3 regions of the Lentilitoribacter sp. EG35 genome follow, and region 2 is predicted to be linked to each of the others. Evidence: predicted binding sites of a transcription regulator. Region 2 holds the regulator's gene; each other region holds the start of a gene.
What was found. Region 2 encodes LexA, which represses DNA repair genes until DNA is damaged. Its sites were predicted from a motif close to TGTTCNNNNTGTGTTCNG; they were not measured.
Positions count from the first base shown of each region.

Region 1: a site for LexA is predicted at 4,690-4,707, ahead of AB2J24_RS03685 (DNA polymerase IV). Genes of this name have one in related genera too.
Region 3: a site for LexA is predicted at 2,133-2,150, ahead of dnaE (DNA polymerase III subunit alpha). Genes of this name have one in related genera too.

Region 1 is NZ_JBFNGQ010000001.1:794,523-801,445, reverse strand. It holds gene rnr (ribonuclease R) at 1-91, shown strand, start outside; gene AB2J24_RS03720 (DUF983 domain-containing protein) at 98-520, shown strand; gene AB2J24_RS03715 (NUDIX hydrolase) at 550-1,149, shown strand; gene rpmG (50S ribosomal protein L33) at 1,317-1,484, shown strand; gene AB2J24_RS03705 (PleD family two-component system response regulator) at 1,839-3,215, opposite strand; gene AB2J24_RS03700 (response regulator) at 3,221-3,601, opposite strand; gene AB2J24_RS03695 (DUF3572 domain-containing protein) at 3,718-3,987, shown strand; gene AB2J24_RS03690 (hypothetical protein) at 3,988-4,620, shown strand; gene AB2J24_RS03685 (DNA polymerase IV) at 4,721-6,004, shown strand; gene dnaE (DNA polymerase III subunit alpha) at 6,007-6,923, opposite strand, start outside.
Region 2 is NZ_JBFNGQ010000005.1:72,010-78,932, reverse strand. It holds gene trpD (anthranilate phosphoribosyltransferase) at 1-260, shown strand, start outside; gene trpC (indole-3-glycerol phosphate synthase TrpC) at 263-1,075, shown strand; gene moaC (cyclic pyranopterin monophosphate synthase MoaC) at 1,075-1,581, shown strand; gene glp (gephyrin-like molybdotransferase Glp) at 1,578-2,789, shown strand; gene lexA (transcriptional repressor LexA) at 3,138-3,854, shown strand; gene AB2J24_RS10470 (ComEC/Rec2 family competence protein) at 3,835-6,294, opposite strand; gene gltA (citrate synthase) at 6,525-6,923, shown strand, end outside.
Region 3 is NZ_JBFNGQ010000001.1:786,961-793,883, reverse strand. It holds gene dnaE (DNA polymerase III subunit alpha) at 1-1,900, opposite strand, end outside; gene AB2J24_RS03675 (HU family DNA-binding protein) at 2,210-2,488, opposite strand; gene lon (endopeptidase La) at 2,667-5,093, opposite strand; gene clpX (ATP-dependent Clp protease ATP-binding subunit ClpX) at 5,362-6,642, opposite strand; gene AB2J24_RS03660 (ATP-dependent Clp protease proteolytic subunit) at 6,886-6,923, opposite strand, start outside.

The DNA of each region.
Region 1 (6,923 bases), on a different contig from region 2:
AATGCCAATGGGAGCGCGATCTTTTCATAAAACGAAGAAAGGTCGAAAAGCTGGAACCCGTCCACCACGCAAAGCAAAACGCAGAAGGTAATTTCTGATGTCTGAAACTGAAGTATATCAAAATGAAGTGGTGCAGTTCGAGCGCCCTCTTTCACTCGCAATGAAGCGTGGTTTTAAAAGTAGTTGTCCAAAATGTGGTACAGGCCGTCTTTTTGATAAATATGTAAAAGTCACAAATCAATGCAGTAATTGTGGTGAAGATTTGCACCATCATCGTGCAGATGATTTGCCTGCCTATCTTGTTGTTATGATTATTGGTCATATCGTCGTTGCTGGCTTTATGTTTGCGGAAATGAGCTATCAGCTCGCAGTATGGCAACACCTCCTCATTTGGATTCCAATCACGGCTATTTCATCCCTTCTGCTATTACAGCCCGTAAAGGGTGCTGTTGTTGGCTTGCAATGGGCACTACGTATGCATGGGTTTGGTGAAAAACCAGATTATGATGACCCTAAGTAGTTTAACTCAAGTATAAAAGTGATATCCCATTGAAACCTAAAGACGCAGCCACTCTTTTGCTTTTAGACCGAGACAAAGAACGTCCTGCGGTTTTGATGGGTAAACGTTCATCTAAACACGCCTTTATGCCAAACGTCTTTGTTTTTCCCGGTGGAAGAAAAGATAGCAGCGATTGGCGGGTTAAATCTGACACACGACTGAATGAAGCAGTTGTGTCCAAGCTTATGGAACGCACCCATAGCCGATTTTCACACGCGACAGCTCATTCCTTAGCGATCGCTGCGGCCAGAGAACTTCATGAGGAAACATCACTCCATCTATCAAAAAACGGCGAATTATTTGACCTGTCACATTTAAGATATATTGCTCGCGCCATTACCCCGCTTGGCCAGAATCGTCGTTACGACACACGGTTTTTTACCTGTTTCTGCGATGAAGTTGAAATGGATCTGTCGACATTAAAAGACAGTAATGAATTAACAGAATTGCAATGGGTCGATGTACAATCTCCACAGAATCTGGATTTTCCGGACATAACAGCACGAATATTAAACCACCTCAGACATTCACTCAATGAAGACCGCACACTCCCCCACACTACGAAAACGCTGCATATATCCAATAAATGACGTTTTGAATTTGGGCAGTTTTGGCAATCCTTGGTAATCTTGCCATTTTTGAGCATAAGATTGTATAATAGACTTGACTTTTAGCCAGCGATTTGTAATTTCGCGTCAAGTTTGCCGTGGATGGAAGAATCCCCACGGCATCATTTTTTTTAAAGAAGGTAGCCCCAATGGCCAAGGCAACAACAATTAAAATTAAATTGCAGTCAACTGCTGACACTGGTTTCTACTATGTAGCCAAGAAGAACAGCCGTACAATGACTGAAAAAATGGTTAAAACTAAATACGATCCAGTCGTGCGTAAACACGTTGAATTTAAAGAAGCTAAGATTAAGTAATCTAATTTTTTTGCAGTTTTGAATTGAAGAACCCGCTTGTTGCAAGACAAGCGGGTTTATTTGTGGGTCGGCCAACACAACAGAAGTGGTACGAGGAGGCCACGAGAAGCTGTATATTGACCGACCACCCCACGACCCAGGAGATGCGGCGGACCTGAACATCATGGGGTATCTAAAGTTACAAAATGGTTTTACTCGTCAATACAATTAGTACAATCATTGCCTAAAATTGTACTTTAATCAAGTTTTTCGCCTGAACGTAAATTTTCTACATAAATTCAATGAGTTACTATTCAATACAATAAACAGAAAACGTATATTGCTACAAAATGGTATCAAAATATGATTTTTCAGTTAGGCGACAGTTTGTAAAACAACTCTGTTTCGCCCATCAGATTTTGCTTTATAGAGCGCATCATCCGCACGCTTAATAAGCGTTTCACTTGAATCCTGCTCTGGATCGTAGTTCGTAACACCTACCGACGTAGTGAGTTCTAGCTGCCCTGTATCACCCGGCAAATTGAATGCCGATGTTTCAATTGCTGCACGAAGACGCTCAGCAATCTGTGCAGCCATCTCCGCGGTCGTATCTGGCATAAGGACCACGAATTCCTCACCACCAAAGCGGCATGCAAGGTCAGCACCACGCACAGAGGCACGGAGCCTGCGAGCGAACTCTCGCAAAATTTCATCACCGGCATCATGACCATGAGTATCATTCACATTCTTAAACTTATCAATATCGGTAATAAGCATCGAAATAGGTGTGTTTCGCCGTTTAGCTCTGGCTATTAACTTACCCATATAAGCATCGAGAAAATGTCTATTATTTAAACCGGTCAACGGATCAACTACAGCAAGTTCGACAGATTTATTCAGGCTCTCACGCAGTTTCTCGCTAAATCGAGATCTCTTAATCTGCGTTAGTGAACGGGCATATAACTCATTTGGGTCTAGCGGTTGTAGAATGTAATCATTTACCCCGATATCAAGAGCACGAACTACTTTTGGTTCGTCGCCAGTCTGCAAGATGACAAGAATAGGTACAAATCTCGTAATTTCCCGTGACCGCAATTGCGAACATATTCGCAAGGGATCAACACCGGGCAAGTTGTCATTGATTATAATAAGCTCATATGGATTTTCACCAGCATGAAAAAGCGCTGTTTCAGCATCCGAAATAATATCAACATCTGCGATACCAGATATAGCACGTGTTATTCGGTCCTGAGAATTGACGCGACCATCGACAAGTAACGTCATGCCTTTCTCGTCAATCCCGCTTTTATTCAAAGGTTTTTCATCAACATCATCTATCACCAAATTATTTCCGGCGCGAACGCGAAGCTCATCCGTAAGCATTTTCAAACGCAGTAAACTTTTCACACGCGCCATTAGCTGCATATTATTAACTGGCTTAGTCAAAAAGTCATCTGCGCCGCATTTTAAACCCTCAACACGATCTTCCGGTTGATCGAGCGCGGTGACCATCACCACTGGGATATGTGTGGTCTTTGGATTTGCCTTCAACCTGCGACACACTTCAAAACCATCAATGCCGGGCATCATTATATCGAGCAATATCAAGTCGACTTGCGTTTTGTCGCAAATTTCCAATGCAGAAAGGCCATTTTCAGCGGTCAATACATCAAAATATTCGGCCAACAGATGTGTCTCTAGCAATTTCACATTCGCCGGAATATCATCAACAACTAAAACACGTGCGGTCATACTATTTACTCGGCAGCTTTATTATCTAGAAAACTTTTAATGGTCTGCAAAAATCCAGGCACTGAAATTGGTTTCGATATATATGCTTCACAACCACCCTGACGAATGCGCTCTTCATCGCCTTTCATGGCAAAAGCCGTGACAGCGATAACAGGAATACTATGTAATTCATCATCATCCTTGAGCCACTTCGTGACCTCAAGACCAGAGACTTCCGGCAATTGAATATCCATTAGGATAAGATCAGGCTTGTGAGCTCTGGCAAGTTCCACCGCTTCCAGTCCATTCATAATCTGAATTGTTTCGTATCCAGACGCTTCGATGAGGTCAGTAAAGAGCTTCATATTCAGCTCATTATCTTCAACAATCATAACTTTTTTCGTCATTTATTTGCCCAAAACAATCAAACTCGTTCCCAATTCCATTGCATCCTAGCGCGATTTAGTTGAAGAAATGGTAATTTATACTCAAAATTCTCGCCAAAGCATTAAGGAATTCGTAATTGGAAAAAGCAGAGAGTATCGCAATCGATGTGCTAAGCTGGATCGCAACCGATCCCGAGCTATTTAACCGATTTGTTGATCTATCAGGTTTAGATCCTTCCCAAATAAGGGAAGCAGCACAGGAACAAGGCTTTCTTGCCGGCGTTCTCGGTTTTATTATGAACCATGAGCCAACGCTATTGAACTATTGCTCAGCCCAGAATGAAAGACCAGAAGATGTAGCCCGAGCATTCCAATCACTTGGCGGACAAGTTAACAATGGTTGGTAGATGCTAAATATTGCGGATCTTAGACGTGAACTAAATAATCAACCAACCATCATATGTGATGTGGATGAGGTTGTGATTGAGTTTTTAACGCCGTTTAGAAACTTCCTTAATTCTCTAAACCTAGATCTAGTCAGCAATAGCTTTGCTCTGCATGGAAATATAATTGCAAAAGATACGGGGGGCGCAGTCGACGATCGAACCGTTAGCCATATGATTAATGAGCTTTATGCAAATCAGTTAACATGGCAAACAGCGGTTCCCACAGCAGCAAATACGCTTCATGAGCTATCTACAACTGCAAATATTGTGTTTCTGACGGCAATGCCACCTGAATATTACGTGCAAAGGCGTGAATTATTAGATTCATTTGACATGCCCTTTCCGCTTTTTGCTGCCGAAGGCGCAAAAGGACCACTCATCAAACAGCTAACTTCTTACAATGAACATGCCTCGTTTTTTATCGATGACATGGTTTATAATCATAAATCAAGCAAAGAACATTCACCTGAAACACACTCAATCCACATAATGGCTAATGATGAATTCAAAGCGATATCGCCTGCAGTAACTTCAGGCACTTTTGAAGCTGCAAATTGGCTGGAGATCAAAGACTTCATAGTCAGCAAAATTTAAGATGAGGACCGCATAAATCTACTTCAACTATTTACTTGAGCCCTCCTTGAGTTCCGTCTAAAGTCAAAGTGTTCGATCTTTGTTCTTTTTAGGTGCTTCCATGCTGCTCTCAGGATTCTGCCGTGATTGCTTTACAAAAGCCTCACCTGAACGGAAGCGCTGCAGATCTTGTGGCAGTCCTCGAATTCTTCGGCATAAAGAACTATCTCAGCTAAGCATAGCACATATAGACTGTGACGCTTTTTATGCGTCAGTTGAAAAAAGGGATAATCCAGAACTTGCAGATAAACCTGTTATTATAGGTGGCGGCAAGCGCGGCGTTGTCTCCACAGCTTGCTATGTGGCACGAATTCACGGCGTACGCTCTGCAATGCCGATGTTTAAAGCGTTGGATGCCTGTCCAGATGCAGTTGTTATCCCCCCAGATATGAAGAAGTATGCCAAGGTTGGAAAACAAGTCCGGCATCTAATGCAGGAACTCACACCACTAGTTCAACCAATTTCGATTGATGAAGCTTTTCTTGATCTATCCGGGACTGAACGCTTGCATGGTATGCCGCCAGCAGAAACGCTTGCCAGATTCTCCAGAAAAATAGAAGATGAAGTCGGCATAAGTGTTTCCGTTGGCCTGTCTTATTGCAAATATCTGGCAAAAGTTGCTTCAGACCAGGATAAACCCCGCGGTTTTTTTGTTGTTGGAAAAGAAGAGGCGATTGATTTTTTGGCGAACTTACCAGTGACCAAGATTTGGGGAGTGGGAAAAGCCTTTGCCAAAACACTTGCAAAAGACAATATCACTATGATCGGACAACTCCAAACCATGGAGAAAGCAGATCTCCTACGTTCCTATGGAATTATGGGGGCGCGTCTTTATAATCTAGCACGGGGTATAGATGATAGAAGTGTTCGCCCCAACTCTGGAGCAAAAAGCGTATCGTCTGAAACAACATTTTTCAATGATGTTTCAGATCTCGATAAACTAGCACCTATCTTACGTTCACTTAGTGAGAAGGTAGCCGCAAGGCTTAAAAAATCTGAAATCGCTGGTCATACAGTGGTTTTAAAGCTTAAAACAAATGATTTCAAATCCAGAACACGCAATCGCCGTTTATCTGATCCCACCATGCTGGCGGATAAAATATTTCGAAATGGTTTGGAATTGCTAAAAGCAGAGACAGACGGCACCAAATTCAGATTACTTGGAATTGGCGTCAATGACCTTTGCGATCCAGAACAAGCAGACCCTACTGATCTTGTTGATATCCAGGCAGCAAAACGTGCCGAAGCCGAAGGTGCTATCGATAAGATGAGAGCAAAGTTTGGTGTTGATATTGTGCAAACGGGTTATACGTTTAAGAGCAAACCAAGATCTGACGGTAAATAAACTTAAACCAGCTCGACATCCACAACACCTGGAGCTGATTTCATGGCAGCTGCAATTTCCGGTGAGATTTTATATCTCTCTGGAAGTTCAATTTCAATTTCACGATCACCCTGATCCTTAATCACGATAAAGGATACCTGCCCGCTTCCCTTTGTATTAAGATGGGCGGTGACAGCACTTAAGGCAGCACTATCACGTAAGAATATCCGCAATTCCTTCTGCGTTCGAACAGATTCCATCTCAAGCGACTGCACTGATTGAATACGCAATCCAATTCCCTCAGGCCGTTCTTCTGCATTCACGGTCAATATAAGAGATTTACCAGCCTCAAGAAGCTCGCGATGAAGAGCAAGAGCTTCGGAAAACAAAACAGCTTCAAACTGCCCTGTACTGTCAGACAATGTCACGATACCCATTTTGTTGCCTGTGCGTGTTTTACGTTGCTGAAAACCAGATACAGTTCCAGCCAATCGACCCGCCGTCGCACCCGCTTTCACCGCAACAGAGAAGTCAGCCCATTTCTGAACACGTTTTTTATCCAACACCTCCGAATAGGTATCAAGTGGATGGGCGGAAAGATAGAACCCAAGAACCTGATATTCTCTTTGTAGCTTTTCAGCCGGAAGCCAGGGTGTAACAGCGTTAAACTGGATAGTTTCGCCCTCTCCGCCTGTATCCAAACCAAAAATATCACTTTGCCCCGATGCTCTGTCGGCAAAAATTTTCTGCCCGAACCCCATAATCCGTTCAAGACCGGCAATAAGTTGCGCCCGCTCAAAACCAAAACAATCCAACGCACCCGCGCAGATGAGGCTATCAAGCACCCGTTTATTGACCATTTTCGGATCTACGCGTTTGCAAAAATCTTCAATTGACTTGAAAGGCTCGTCGCCACGCATCTCAACAATATGATCGACGG
Region 2 (6,923 bases):
GTGTTGATCTATCTGCACTTAAAGGCGGAAGTGGTGAAGAAAATGCCACAGCTCTTAGAGGTGTCTTACAGGGCGATAAAAACGCCTATCGAGAAGTTGTTTTGCTGAATACCGCTGCTAGCTTGATTGTAGCACAGAAAGCCGAAACCTTGATTGAAGGCGTTGAAATAGCAGCCAAAACGATTGATAGCGGTGCAGCACTCAATACACTTGAGCAACTTGTTGCAACCTCCAATCGCTTAGCCCCAACTGAAAGCTAAATATGGCTGACATTTTAAAGAAAATCGAAGAATATAAACGCGTCGAAATAGAAGTTGCCAAGGCTAAAATGTCCCTCAGCGATCTAAAGGCAAAGTTCGCCGATGGTGATGCTCCACGTGGATTTAAAGCAGCGCTAGATACAAAAAAAGCCAATGGAGAATTTGGCCTTATTTCAGAAATCAAAAAGGCTAGTCCTTCTAAAGGTTTGATTAGGGAAGATTTCAACCCGCAGGAACTTGCCAAAGCCTACGAACAGGGCGGTGCGTCATGCCTTTCTGTTCTTACTGATACTCCGTCTTTTCAAGGCGCGCCTGAGTTTTTAACTGCTGCAAGAGATGCCTGCGCCCTACCCGCTTTGCGCAAAGATTTCATGTTTGAACCTTATCAGGTCTATGAAGCGCGCGCATGGGGCGCAGATGCAATTCTCATTATAATGGCATGCCTAAGTGACGATGAGGCTAAGGCTTTAGAGGATTGTGCCTTTGAACTTGGTATGGACGCGCTTATTGAAGTGCATGACGAGATCGAGACTGAACGAGCACTCAAACTTGATAGTCGATTGCTGGGTGTCAACAACCGAAATTTACGCACCTTTGAAGTCTCGCTTTCCAATTCAGAACGCTTAGCCGCGATGGTACCCGATGATTACCTGCTTGTTGGAGAAAGCGGCATATTTACTCATGATGATTGTTTGCGTTTACAAAAGTCAGATATCAGCACATTTTTGGTGGGCGAAAGTCTTATGCGCCAAGAAGACGTTACCAAGGCGACTAAAGAGCTTTTAGGGGCAGCCAGAAGAGTTGGTGATAGATGATGACGAACGAGGGCAAACTCACACATTTAGCTGAAGATGGGTCTGCCTCTATGGTCGATGTAGGTGATAAGACTGCGACTACGCGAGAAGCTATTGCGGTTGGTCAAATTAAAATGGCACCTGAAACACTTGCGCTCATTCGCGAGGGTAACCTTAAAAAAGGTGACGTTATCGGCACGGCTCGCCTTGCTGGCATTATGGCTGCAAAACAGACCTCAAACCTGATCCCACTTTGCCACCCGCTACTATTGACTAAAATCGCGGTGAATATTGAAGAAGCACCTGAACTTCCCGGTTTACGCATTACATCTACCGTTCGTCTTTCAGGAAAAACAGGTGTCGAAATGGAAGCGCTGACGGCATGTTCTGTTACATGCCTAACCATCTACGATATGGCTAAGGCGGCGGATAAAGGCATGGAAATCGGTGGCATTCGTCTTGTTAAGAAAACTGGGGGTAAATCTGGCGAGTGGCATGCAGATTTATCGGATAGCGCTACATCATGAGCCTACTTCCCGTTGACGAAGCATTATCAAGACTTCTTAAGGGTGCTGAACCTAAGGGTGAAGAAAAGGTTTCAATCAGCGATGCTCATGGTCGCATTTTAAGCCAGAACATTTCATCCAACCGCGCGCAGCCACCATTTAATGCATCAGCAATGGATGGTTATGCGGTTCGCTATGATGATGCCTGCAAAGCTGGCATGACATTGCGTGTTGTTGGTGAATCCGCTGCAGGGCGAAGTTTCACAGGTGTTGTAAATAAAGGTGAGGCTGTCCGTATCTTCACAGGTGCGCCAGTGCCCGCTCAGGCTAATACGATCCTCATTCAGGAAAACACCAAGATCATTGCAGAAAACGTCATCAAAGTTACTGACCCGGCACAAAAAGATCGGCACATCAGGCTCAAAGGTGTTGATTTTGATGAAAATCAGATGCTGCTGGAAAAATCTCGACGCCTGGACTATTCCGCCCTCACCCTAGCTGCATGTATGAACCAGTCACATATGGCGGTTTTTGAAAAACCAGATGTCTACGTTCTGGCAACGGGTGACGAACTCGTAAAACCGGGCGGAACACCAGATGAAAACCAGATCATTTCATCTAACAGCTATGGCGTTGTGGCCTTATGTTCGAGCGCAGGAGCAAATGCTGTCGATCTCGGAATAGCTACCGATAATTTGGATGATATCAAAACACGCGTGCAAAAAGCAATTGATAGCAAAGCCGATATTCTTGTGACCATTGGTGGCGCATCTGTTGGCGATTATGATTTGGTACAAAAAGCTCTTATCGACATGGGTATGGAGCTTAATTTTTGGAAAATCGCCATGCGTCCTGGTAAGCCACTTATGTTTGGCCAACTTGGTAACATGCGTTTCATGGGATTACCGGGTAACCCAGCATCATGTTTAGTGACGGCCAATTTATTTCTAGCACCGCTTGTTCGAAAGCTTAGCGGAAACCGGGCAACACAAGTCATCCAAAAAGCGAGAACTACAGTTGATCTTACGGAAAACGCCTCCCGACAAGATTATATGCGAGCCCGCATCGAATATGATAAAAATGGAAACCTAACTGCTACCCCATTTTCTCGGCAGGATTCATCTCTGGTACGTGTCTTTGCCGATGCAAATGGTCTTTTGATTCGCCCCCCAAATGCAAAACCGGCGAAAAAGGGCGATACTTGCGACGTAATCTTGTTAGATAGTTGAACTATTTGGAATTAATTTTGCAAAGCAAAACCAAATATTTCTTGTTCAGTAAGAATAGAACAGTGCGATAACAGGCTTACGCAACTCGCTTTAACTAATCATCTATAAATTCATTATATTTTTCAATCATCTACATGTACCGGCTGAACCAAGGATCTGCCAGATTCATCATCTAATATGATCCAATTGTTCAATAACATTTATGTATTCCGTCTATGTTCCTCTTTGTTCAAGTGAAACACGTAATTTCATAGCAATGTTCTTTAAATGTTTTTTAACACTTGCGGAACACATATAGAACATATAAGAATTGTTCTTGATTTGTTTCATTTTGCAAAGGTATATCATATGTTGACCCGTAAGCAGCAAGAGTTATTATTTTTCATTCATGAGCGGATGAAAGAATCCGGTATACCTCCATCATTTGATGAAATGAAAGACGCGCTTGATTTAGCATCTAAGTCTGGAATCCATCGCTTAATTACAGCGCTCGAAGAGCGTGGTTTTATTCGAAGACTCCCTAATCGAGCACGTGCACTTGAAGTTATAAAACTACCAGAGAGCTACCAAAACACATCACCTCCGCCGCGCGGCTTTACGCCAAGCGTTATTGAGGGCAGCAAAGATAGAACACCGACACAGAGTTTGAAGCCTAAAGCATCCAATGATGATAATGCCGGCGCATTAAACGTTCCGGTCATGGGGCGGATTGCCGCGGGTGTTCCCATATCGGCAATACAACACAATACGCATAATGTGGCTGTTCCGGTTGATATGCTTGGATCTGGAGATCATTATGCTCTTGAAGTCAAAGGTGATTCAATGATTGAGGCTGGAATTTTTGATGGCGATACGGTCGTAATTAAAGATACCAACCATGCCACACCCGGCGACATCGTCGTTGCACTTGTTGATGAAGAAGAAGCTACACTAAAACGGTTTCGTCGTAAGGGTGATTCAATTGCTCTGGAAGCTGCTAACCCAGCCTATGAAACACGAATTTTTGGACCTGACCGTGTTAAAGTTCAAGGCAAATTGGTAGGTCTTATTCGCCGCTATCATTAGTTTTGGTATTCAGTTCTGGTGCGTTGGCCTTGAAATTAGTGAGGCCATGGTATTTGACGATTTCACCATTTGGCATTTTGTAGCTGCGGCTTCGCCAGTCGTAATAGCGGTGAGATGTCCAAGGCCGAACGCTATTGTTAATGGCGCTTACAATATTCCAATCGAGGGTAGATTGAGACGTCTTGTCCAGATTGCGATATAGGGCAAGAGAACCTGTTCTTCGCAGTGAATTTTGATCAAGCACCATTACATTCTTATCGCAAGTGCTGTTTTCGTCTTTTAGCCTTGTAGACAAGATTACAATATTTGCGCGATCGCAGGCGATTCTTAAATATCTTTGATCTGTAATTGTTGCGATTTTGACCTCGCTGTTTTCAAAGTAGCAGAATTGACTCGATACACATTTAAACTCCGCAAACGCGGTCTGGTTTGAGAGTCCATCAAACTTGGGCCAAAATTCAACCGCCTCCTCCGAAAGCAACTCCTTGGCTTTCTGCTTATTAGAAAGCTGTATTGGCTTACCTATCTGAAACTTATAGGCATCTAACCATTGATCAAGAATAAACTTTGATGGTCGTGATCGATTAATACTTAACTGGTTTGTATTTGACTTGCGAATTCCTACAAGCTTGCCATCTTCGCTAATCAACATGTCAGGAATTTTGGGGTTTACCATTAACAATCCCAATGCTGAGAACCCAATCAAAGCCAATCCTGTAAAACGCAACTTACTTCTGAAACAGATAAACACAACAAAACCAACGGACGCTAGGAAGCTTGCGATTGGAGACGGCTTCCCGATTGCAATATTGCTGCCTAAACTGGCCACCCACTCTGCAATCATAATAACTATTTCAATTGACCATCCCATTGCCATCAGCGGCCAAGTTTCAAGGCCAAATGGCATGAGTAACACAGAGAGAAGTGCCAGTGGCATGACCAACAACGTGACAATTGGCATGGCAAGAACATTCCCTAGTACGCCATACCCTGCGAACTGATAGAAATGCTGAACAGCGAAGATACCAGTTGCAAGTCCAGCTATGATTGCAGTTGCGGCAAGACCTATAAAAAACCGAACGAGAAATATAAAGCCATCATAGATACCTCCCCTCGAGCGCTCATAGGCTGCAGAAAAATTTGCCCAACCTGTATAAATGGCCACGAGCGCCGCTGCAGCGGAAAATGACATCTGAAAACCAGGTGTCATCACTGCTGATGGTGAGATGACGGTTATAACGATTGCCGCAATTGCTACATTGCGTAATGTAATGGCGGGTCGTTCCATTAATACTGCTAACAATACGATGACCAGCATGATCCAAGCCCGTTGCGCTGAGATCGGAGCTCCAGAAATAGTCAGGTAAGAACTTGCAGCGATGATCGCGCCAAATGCAGCTATTTTTTTCACCGGAAATGACTGCACGAGTGTCGGAAATAAGCTGAGTATTAATCTCAGTGCAAAAAAGAAAGTGCCGGATGCCAGTACCATATGAAGGCCAGATATTGCCAAGACATGAGCAAGTCCTGACGCTCTTAAAGACTCAACAGCACTTTTACTTATTGCTCTTCGATCAGATACGATGAGCGCCGAAGCTATTCCAGCGGCATCCCCATCCAGCTGTTGCCTAATTCGATATGCTATTTCGCTTCGTACCCAATTTACCGAGACCAGAAATTTGGTTCTCAAATCCAATTTAGGAGGTGCAGATAAGACTTCTCTTTCTGGTTTACCGTAAAAAAATCCATAGGCCCCAATATTTTTTTGCAGAGCTGCTGACGAAAAATCATAGCCTCCTGGAAAAACCGGCCCTGACGGCGGCGAAAGTCGCGCGCGTCCTTTTATTGGTTCCCCAACCTCAAAAACCTTATGAGAACTACGTGCAACAAGTTGAATGACAGTCGGGGACCTAAATATTCTTGGATTACTAGTATCAACCACTTCAATTTTATATCGAGGCATATCATTAACCCCGATTTCTTTAGCGATAACAAGACCTTCGACGTTGATTGTTACGGACTGATCCAATATAATAAACTCACCCCGGTGTTCAAAATTGACGGCAATCGCACCAACAATAAATGCCATCCCCAAGCTGACTATATATTTTGACCGGACAGACAAACCATTTATGCAGACACGAATTGTCAAAAGAATTGAAAAGGGCAAAATAAGAGCGGCAATTGGGATGTCATTTTGACGCGTGAAATTAAAATATGCGCCAGCAATGAGCGCAATTGGAAACCAGAGAAATGTATGGCCAAAATGTACTTCTTCATCCAGCCATCTTTGTATTGCAGGTTGTTTTAGCGGCGCCGGAGCAGGTGTCACCAAGCCTCGTATAAACCGATTTAAATCCATATATATAGGGTTTTTAGGAACTTTACGGTCCGCACTCTCCCTCTTATCTATTTGATAATTTTCATCTTCGGTCGACAATGCACCCACTCAACGATTTTCACCGCTCCCTTATGGATACAATGATACCCACGCCCAACTATTGTCAACATTACCTTTGGTTTGCATAAGCGCTCTATACATTGCACTGCACAATATTTATGATAAAAACTTGGCATTGAGATGCAAATCGTATAGCTAATGCACATGATAATTAGAACAGAAAGTCTCGCCATGACTATGGCGATAAGATACGGCAAAAGGGAAAAATTATGACAGATAAAAAAGCGACCTTGAACTTCGAAGGCAAGGAATATGACTTCCCTGTTCGCTCTGGTACTCTGGGCCCTGATGTTATAGATATTAGCGCACTTTACAAGAACACAGATGCTTTTACATTTGATCCGGGTTTTACATCTACCGCATCATGTGATTCAGACATTACATTCATCGATGGTGATAAAGGTGTACTGCTGCACCGCGGTTACCCGATCGAACAGCTGGCAAGTGAAGGTGACTTTCTGGAAGTCTGTTATCTTCTTCTGCATGGCGAATTGCCATCTGCAGAACAAAAACTTGATTTTGACAACCGTGTGACCAAGCATACTATGGTTCATGAGCAAATGTCTCGTTTTTTCACGGGTTTCCGTAGAGATGCTCACCCGATGGCC
Region 3 (6,923 bases), on a different contig from region 2:
TCATCCCAATAAGCGCTTTACGCATACCTGCCGATTCAACCTGAAACACACCCACGGTCTCACCGCGAGACATCATCTCGTAAGATTTCTGATCATCAAATGGTATTGTGTTGATATCAATCTGCGTTCCGTTCTGCGCGACAAAGTCAACCGCAGTCTTGATAACGGTAAGCGTTTTCAAACCCAAAAAATCAAACTTAACAAGGCCGGCTTTTTCAACCCATTTCATGTTATACTGGGTTACCGGCATTGCAGAACGCGGATCACGATACATCGGTACCAATTGCCATAATGGTCGATCACCAATCACCACGCCTGCAGCATGTGTTGATGCGTGACGGTAAAGCCCTTCTAGCTTCTGAGCAATATCCAATAGGCGACCAACGATAGGCTCTTCTTCAACGGCTTCTGCAAATTTTGGCTCTTCTTCAATAGCTTTATGCAAAGGTGTCGGGTTAGCTGGATTGTTGGGAACCAATTTGCAAATACGATCAACCTGGCCATATGGCATCTGTAGGGTACGGCCTACATCGCGCAAAGCCGCCCTCGCCTGTAAGCTACCAAAGGTAATGATACTGGCAACTTGTTCACGGCCATATTTCTGCTGAACATACTTAATCACTTCTTCGCGTCGATCTTGACAAAAATCGATATCAAAATCGGGCATAGACACGCGCTCAGGGTTCAAAAACCGCTCAAACAGAAGTGAAAAGCGCAAGGGATCAACGTCTGTAATCGTCAAAGCATAGGCAACAAGCGAGCCAGCACCAGAACCGCGCCCTGGCCCAACGGGAATATCATTATCTTTTGCCCATTTAATAAAATCAGCAACGATCAGGAAATAGCCGGGAAATTTCATCCCGTCGATAATATCTAACTCAACCTTCAACCGATCCTGATAATCTTCAAGCGTATAACCAGGAGGCAAATCATAATCCTCAAGGCGCATCTTCAGGCCCTCAATTGACTGCCGACGAAGCTCGTCTGCCTCTGCCTTTAACGCGGCATCTTCACCACCATCATTGCCTGTAAAGCGAGGCAGGATCGGATCACGTTCAGTAAGTATCGCGGAACATCGAGTTGCAATTTCAACCGTATTTGCGATAGCTTCAGGAATATCAGAAAATAACTGAACCATCTCATCCCGAGATTTAAGATAATTATCCTCGGTGAGCCTAAACCGATTATCATCGGCAACAACAGTATTATGCGCGACTGCCATCAGAGCATCGTGGGCATCAAAATCATTTTGAGTAGGGAAAAAAGCTTCATTCGTGGCAACGAGTGGTAGGCGGTGATCATAAGCAAGGTTTACAATGCGAGCTTCCAGAGACCTGTCGTAGCCGCGCTGACGCTGCAATTCCATATATAATCGATCGGGAAACAATGCTTCTAAGCGGCGCAACCGTTCTTCAGCAACTTTGGGCTTGTTTTCTTTCAGTGGTAGATTGATCGGGCCAAAGGCACCACCCGATAAAACAATCAGACCATCTGTACGACCCTCCAACCATGAAAACATAATATGTGTGGCTTCATCATCAGAACCATGCAGATAAGCCCGGCTAAGAAGTTCAACAAGATTTGAATATCCCTGATCCGTTGCAGCCAAAAAAACAAGTGTTGGATATTCGCGTAGATATTCACGACCTTGCTTCGGCTCTTTTTCCTCCGCATCTTCCATATCGATGCTAAGCTGGCAGCCAATAATAGGCTGAATACCATCTCCAGTCGCTTTAATGGAAAATTCAAGCGCTCCAAACAGGTTATTGGTATCTGTGATAGCAAGCGCTGGCTGATTATCGTCTATAGCAGCTTTCAGCAGCGTCTTTATAGGAAGCGCGCCCTCAAGCAAAGAATATGCTGAATGAACTCTAAGATTTACAAAGTTTGGAGAGCTCATATTAAGTATCACCACTTCTGAGTATCGATAACAAATGCTGCGTTAGACAGCAGAACCCATTATCGAACAATGAGAGACGATAGAGAAGCTAAAATAAGAATGCCTCACAGTTTTTAAAACGAAGACAAAAGGACACAACAACTACCGATAAACATAGAAATAGATAAAAGGGCTGCACAATCACGCATAAAATAGGTCATAACATACTCCAATTCACTAATTGTTTTTATTATGTTCTAGTTTTGTTCCATTGTCAAATAAAATAAAACCCCTGAACGGTTCGCTCAAGGGTTCTACAGATATAGTAAATTATTTATTGTTTACGGCTTCTTTCAAAGCTTTACCAGCAGAGAACTTTGGAACGTTTCTCGCAGGGATATCAACTTCAGCACCTGTAGATGGGTTACGACCTTTAGAAGCCGCACGATGACCTACTGTGAAGTTTCCGAAACCAATTAGGCGCACGTCGCCACCTGCTTGAAGCTCAGAAGTCACTGTTCCGAAAACAGCTTCAACTGCTGCTGCAGCTTCTGTTTTTGCTAGACCAGCTTTTTCAGCAACAGCTGATACAAGTTCATTTTTATTCATAACAATCCCTTTCGATCGCATCAGACGACTCAGTTAATAACTGCCGAGAGTTTATCTATTCCAAGGCCCTACACAAGAATTCTAGTGACCTAATAGACAAGTATTTTACAAAAATTGCTATATTCCCCATAAAAAAAGGCCGGAAATCCGGCCTTTCTACTTAATATGTATAAATAATTCAGTGCGCTACAGCACCTGTAGTAGAATCAGTACCACTAGCGATCTCCGCAGGTGGCGTCCATTCTATTGCCTCTGGCACTCGAAGAAGTGCATTTTTAATGACTTCATCCATCATGGAAACAGGAATAATATCCATTTCGTTCTTCACATTATCAGGAATATCAGCCAAATCTTTTGCATTTTCCTCTGGGATTAACACGGTTTTGATGCCACCCCGCAGAGCCGCCAAGAGTTTCTCCTTTAAGCCACCAATAGGCAACACTCTGCCCCTCAATGTGACCTCACCGGTCATTGCAATGTCTTTGCGAACGGGTATTCCAGTCATAATAGAAACAATAGCTGTAGCCATACCTATACCAGCAGAAGGGCCATCCTTTGGTGTTGCGCCCTCTGGGACGTGCATATGAATATCGTTCTTATCGAACATTGGAGGCTCAACACCGAAATCTACAGCACGTGATTTAACATAGGAAGCAGCGGCAGAGATCGACTCTTTCATGACGTCCTTCAAATTTCCAGTGACTGTCATCTTACCTTTACCAGGCATCATGACACCCTCAATTGTGAGCAATTCACCCCCAACTTCTGTCCACGCAAGACCGGTGACGACACCAACTTGATCTTCACCTTCCGCCTCGCCATGTCGGAAAACAGGAACCCCAAGAAATTCAGTAAGGTTATCCTCAGCTATATCAATGACCTTAGTTTTTGTTTTCAAGATCTTTGTGACAGCTTTACGTGCAAGTTTAGACAACTCACGCTCTAAACTACGAACACCTGCCTCTCTTGTATATGCTCGAACAATCTGAAGCAGCGCCTTGTCAGAGACCGAAAATTCATCCTCTGCCAGCGCATGATCGCGGATTGCTTTTGGCAACAAGTGCCGACGTGCAATTTCTAGCTTCTCGTCCTCTGTGTAACCAGCGATACGAATAATTTCCATACGGTCCATCAAAGGACCAGGAATGTTGAGTGTATTCGACGTTGTGACAAACATCGTTTTAGACAGATCGTATTCAACTTCAAGATAATGATCCATGAATGTAGAATTCTGTTCAGGGTCAAGTACTTCAAGCAATGCTGATGATGGATCACCACGGAAGTCATTACCCATCTTATCAATTTCATCCAACAAAAATAGTGGGTTATTCTTCTTGGCTTTCTTCATCGATTGGACGATTTTTCCTGGCATCGAACCTATGTATGTTCTGCGATGACCACGAATTTCAGACTCATCGCGAACCCCACCAAGTGCCATGCGAACATACTCGCGTCCTGTCGCTTTCGCGATCGATTTTGCAAGTGACGTTTTACCAACACCTGGAGGACCAACTAAACAAAGGATTGGTCCCTTAATTTTTGCCGTCCGGGTTTGAACCGCAAGATATTCGATTATGCGTTCTTTGACTTTTTCAAGACCATAATGATCTTCATCAAGAATCTTTTCAGCTTTATTCAAATCAACCTTGATACGTGATGATTTTCCCCACGGCAAACCAAGCAACCAATCAAGATAGTTTCGAACAACTGTCGCTTCCGCAGACATTGGGCTCATCTGACGGAGTTTTTTAAACTCAGCATCGGCCTTTTCGCGCGCTTCTTTAGAGAATTTGGTTTTAGCAATGCGCGTCTCCAATTCTGAAAGCTCATCACCACCTTCTTCATTTTCACCAAGTTCTTTCTGAATAGCCTTCATCTGCTCATTCAGATAATACTCGCGCTGAGTTTTCTCCATCTGGCGTTTAACACGCGATCGAATACGCTTCTCAACTTGAAGAACTGATATCTCGCCTTCCATAAAGCCAAAGCATTTTTCAAGACGCTCTTTCACACTAATCGTGTTGAGCATATCCTGTTTCTCACCAATTTTTATAGCAAGATGCGACGCGATGGTATCAGAAAGTTTAGAAAAATCATCAATTTGGCCAGCAGCACTTACGACTTCCGGCGAAATTTTCTTGTTAAGCTTCACATAATTTTCAAATTCAGACACAACTGAGCGCGAAAGCGCTTCAACTTCAACCAAATCATCTTCGGGTTCTATTAGCTCGTCGGCAATAACCTCAAAATGGCCCTCGGTCTTCGTAAATTCTCTAATTTCGGCACGTGCCTTACCTTCAACAAGTACTTTAACCGTCCCATCGGGAAGCTTAAGTAACTGTAGGACGTGTGCTATTGTGCCAATCTCAAATATGCCCGTTGGATCTGGATCATCATCACCAGCATCTTTTTGAGTAGCAAGAAGGATCTTCTTATCAGATCCCATAACCTCTTCAAGCGCAGTTATAGATTTCTCACGACCCACAAATAACGGTACGATCATATGCGGAAACACCACAATATCTCGCAACGGTAATAACGGGAAACTTTCGTCACCGACCTTATTATCCAATGCTTGGGATTCCGGATTGATCTCTTCAGTCATACAAGTTCCTTTCAGATATCCGCGCGTTTACTAATGTTGCGCTGCGGATAGGTAATTTACTGGGCTCAAACGGAGCCAACAATTATAACTAAGAACACCCATTGATCGTTTCAAGATGGAGCGCTCCTAAAACCAGAATTAAACTATTGATTATTCATAGATTGATTCGAGCGAATACACCATCATTCTCCGCTTTTAACGCAGATTATACAAAAAAGCCGTCGCAAACCTTGCGACGGCTCAAAATCTGCAAAAAACGCTTCTTTTTCTATGCAGAAGCGTTTTCGGCTTCTGTATTACGTTCAGAATAAATATACAGTGGACGGGCGTTGCCAATCACCACTTCATCAGAAATCACCACTTCACGAACACCTTCAAGCGCCGGTAATTCATACATCGTATCCAGAAGAATAATCTCCATGATTGAACGAAGGCCACGTGCACCGGTTTTTCGCATAATTGCCTTCTTCGCAATTTCACGTAAAGCCCCCTCGTGGAAAGTCAATTCGACATCTTCCATATCGAATAGTCGCTGATACTGCTTTACAAGAGCATTTTTTGGTTCACTCAGAATTTGGATCAAAGCATCTTCATCAAGATCTTCAAGCGTGGCAATCACTGGCAAACGACCAATGAATTCCGGAATAAGACCAAATTTCACCAAATCTTCCGGCTCAAGATCTTGAAGAACCGTACCAACGCTGCGCTCATCTGGCGCTTCAACTTTTGCACCAAATCCAATTGACGTCTTATCACCACGAGCTGAAATCACTTTATCAAGGCCCGCAAACGCACCACCTACAATAAAGAGTATGTTGACCGTATCAACTTGCAAGAACTCCTGCTGTGGATGCTTACGACCACCTTGTGGTGGAACAGATGCAACTGTGCCTTCCATAATCTTTAGAAGCGCTTGCTGCACGCCCTCACCCGATACGTCTCGAGTAATGGAAGGATTATCAGACTTACGCGAAATCTTATCGACCTCATCGATGTAAACGATACCGCGTTGTGCACGCTCTACATTATAATCTGCAGATTGAAGAAGTTTAAGAATAATATTTTCGACATCTTCACCAACATAACCTGCTTCTGTAAGCGTTGTTGCGTCTGCCATTGTAAACGGGACATCAATAATCCGAGCAAGTGTTTGCGCAAGATACGTCTTACCGCACCCAGTCGGACCCACAAGCAGGATATTAGACTTTGCTAGCTCTATGTCTGCACCATTCTTTGTCTCATGAGAAAGACGTTTATAGTGATTGTGAACCGCAACAGATAAAACTCGTTTAGCTTTTGACTGACCGATCACATATTCATCAAGAGTTTCCATAATTTCTTGAGGCGTGGGAACACCTTCATTGGATTTAACCATTGAGGATTTATTTTCTTCCCGAATGATATCGGTGCAAAGCTCTACGCACTCATCACAAATGAATACAGTCGGCCCTGCGATGAGCTTTCGGACCTCATGTTGGCTTTTTCCACAAAACGAACAGTAAAGAGTGTTCTTAGAATCACCACCATTACTTCCACTAACTTTGCTCATATTGTATTCCTTCCCGCAATTGCGGCTACTAAACGATTGATTTCACTCTATTTATGAAGCTTTGCCCCGTTATTTAGAATTACCCCAACCTATCCTTCGGATATTCAAGCGCTTTTTTATCAAAACTGCAACAACATCCAAGTTAATATACAAGCCTAACAGTTATTAGATCAAAATAAGCTTAACGCTTATTATTAATATTAATAGGCTTCTGGCGTGAAAAAGCTTCACGCCATTTTGTCCTTACTCTTCTGAACTATCACCTTCAATTGCAATACGAC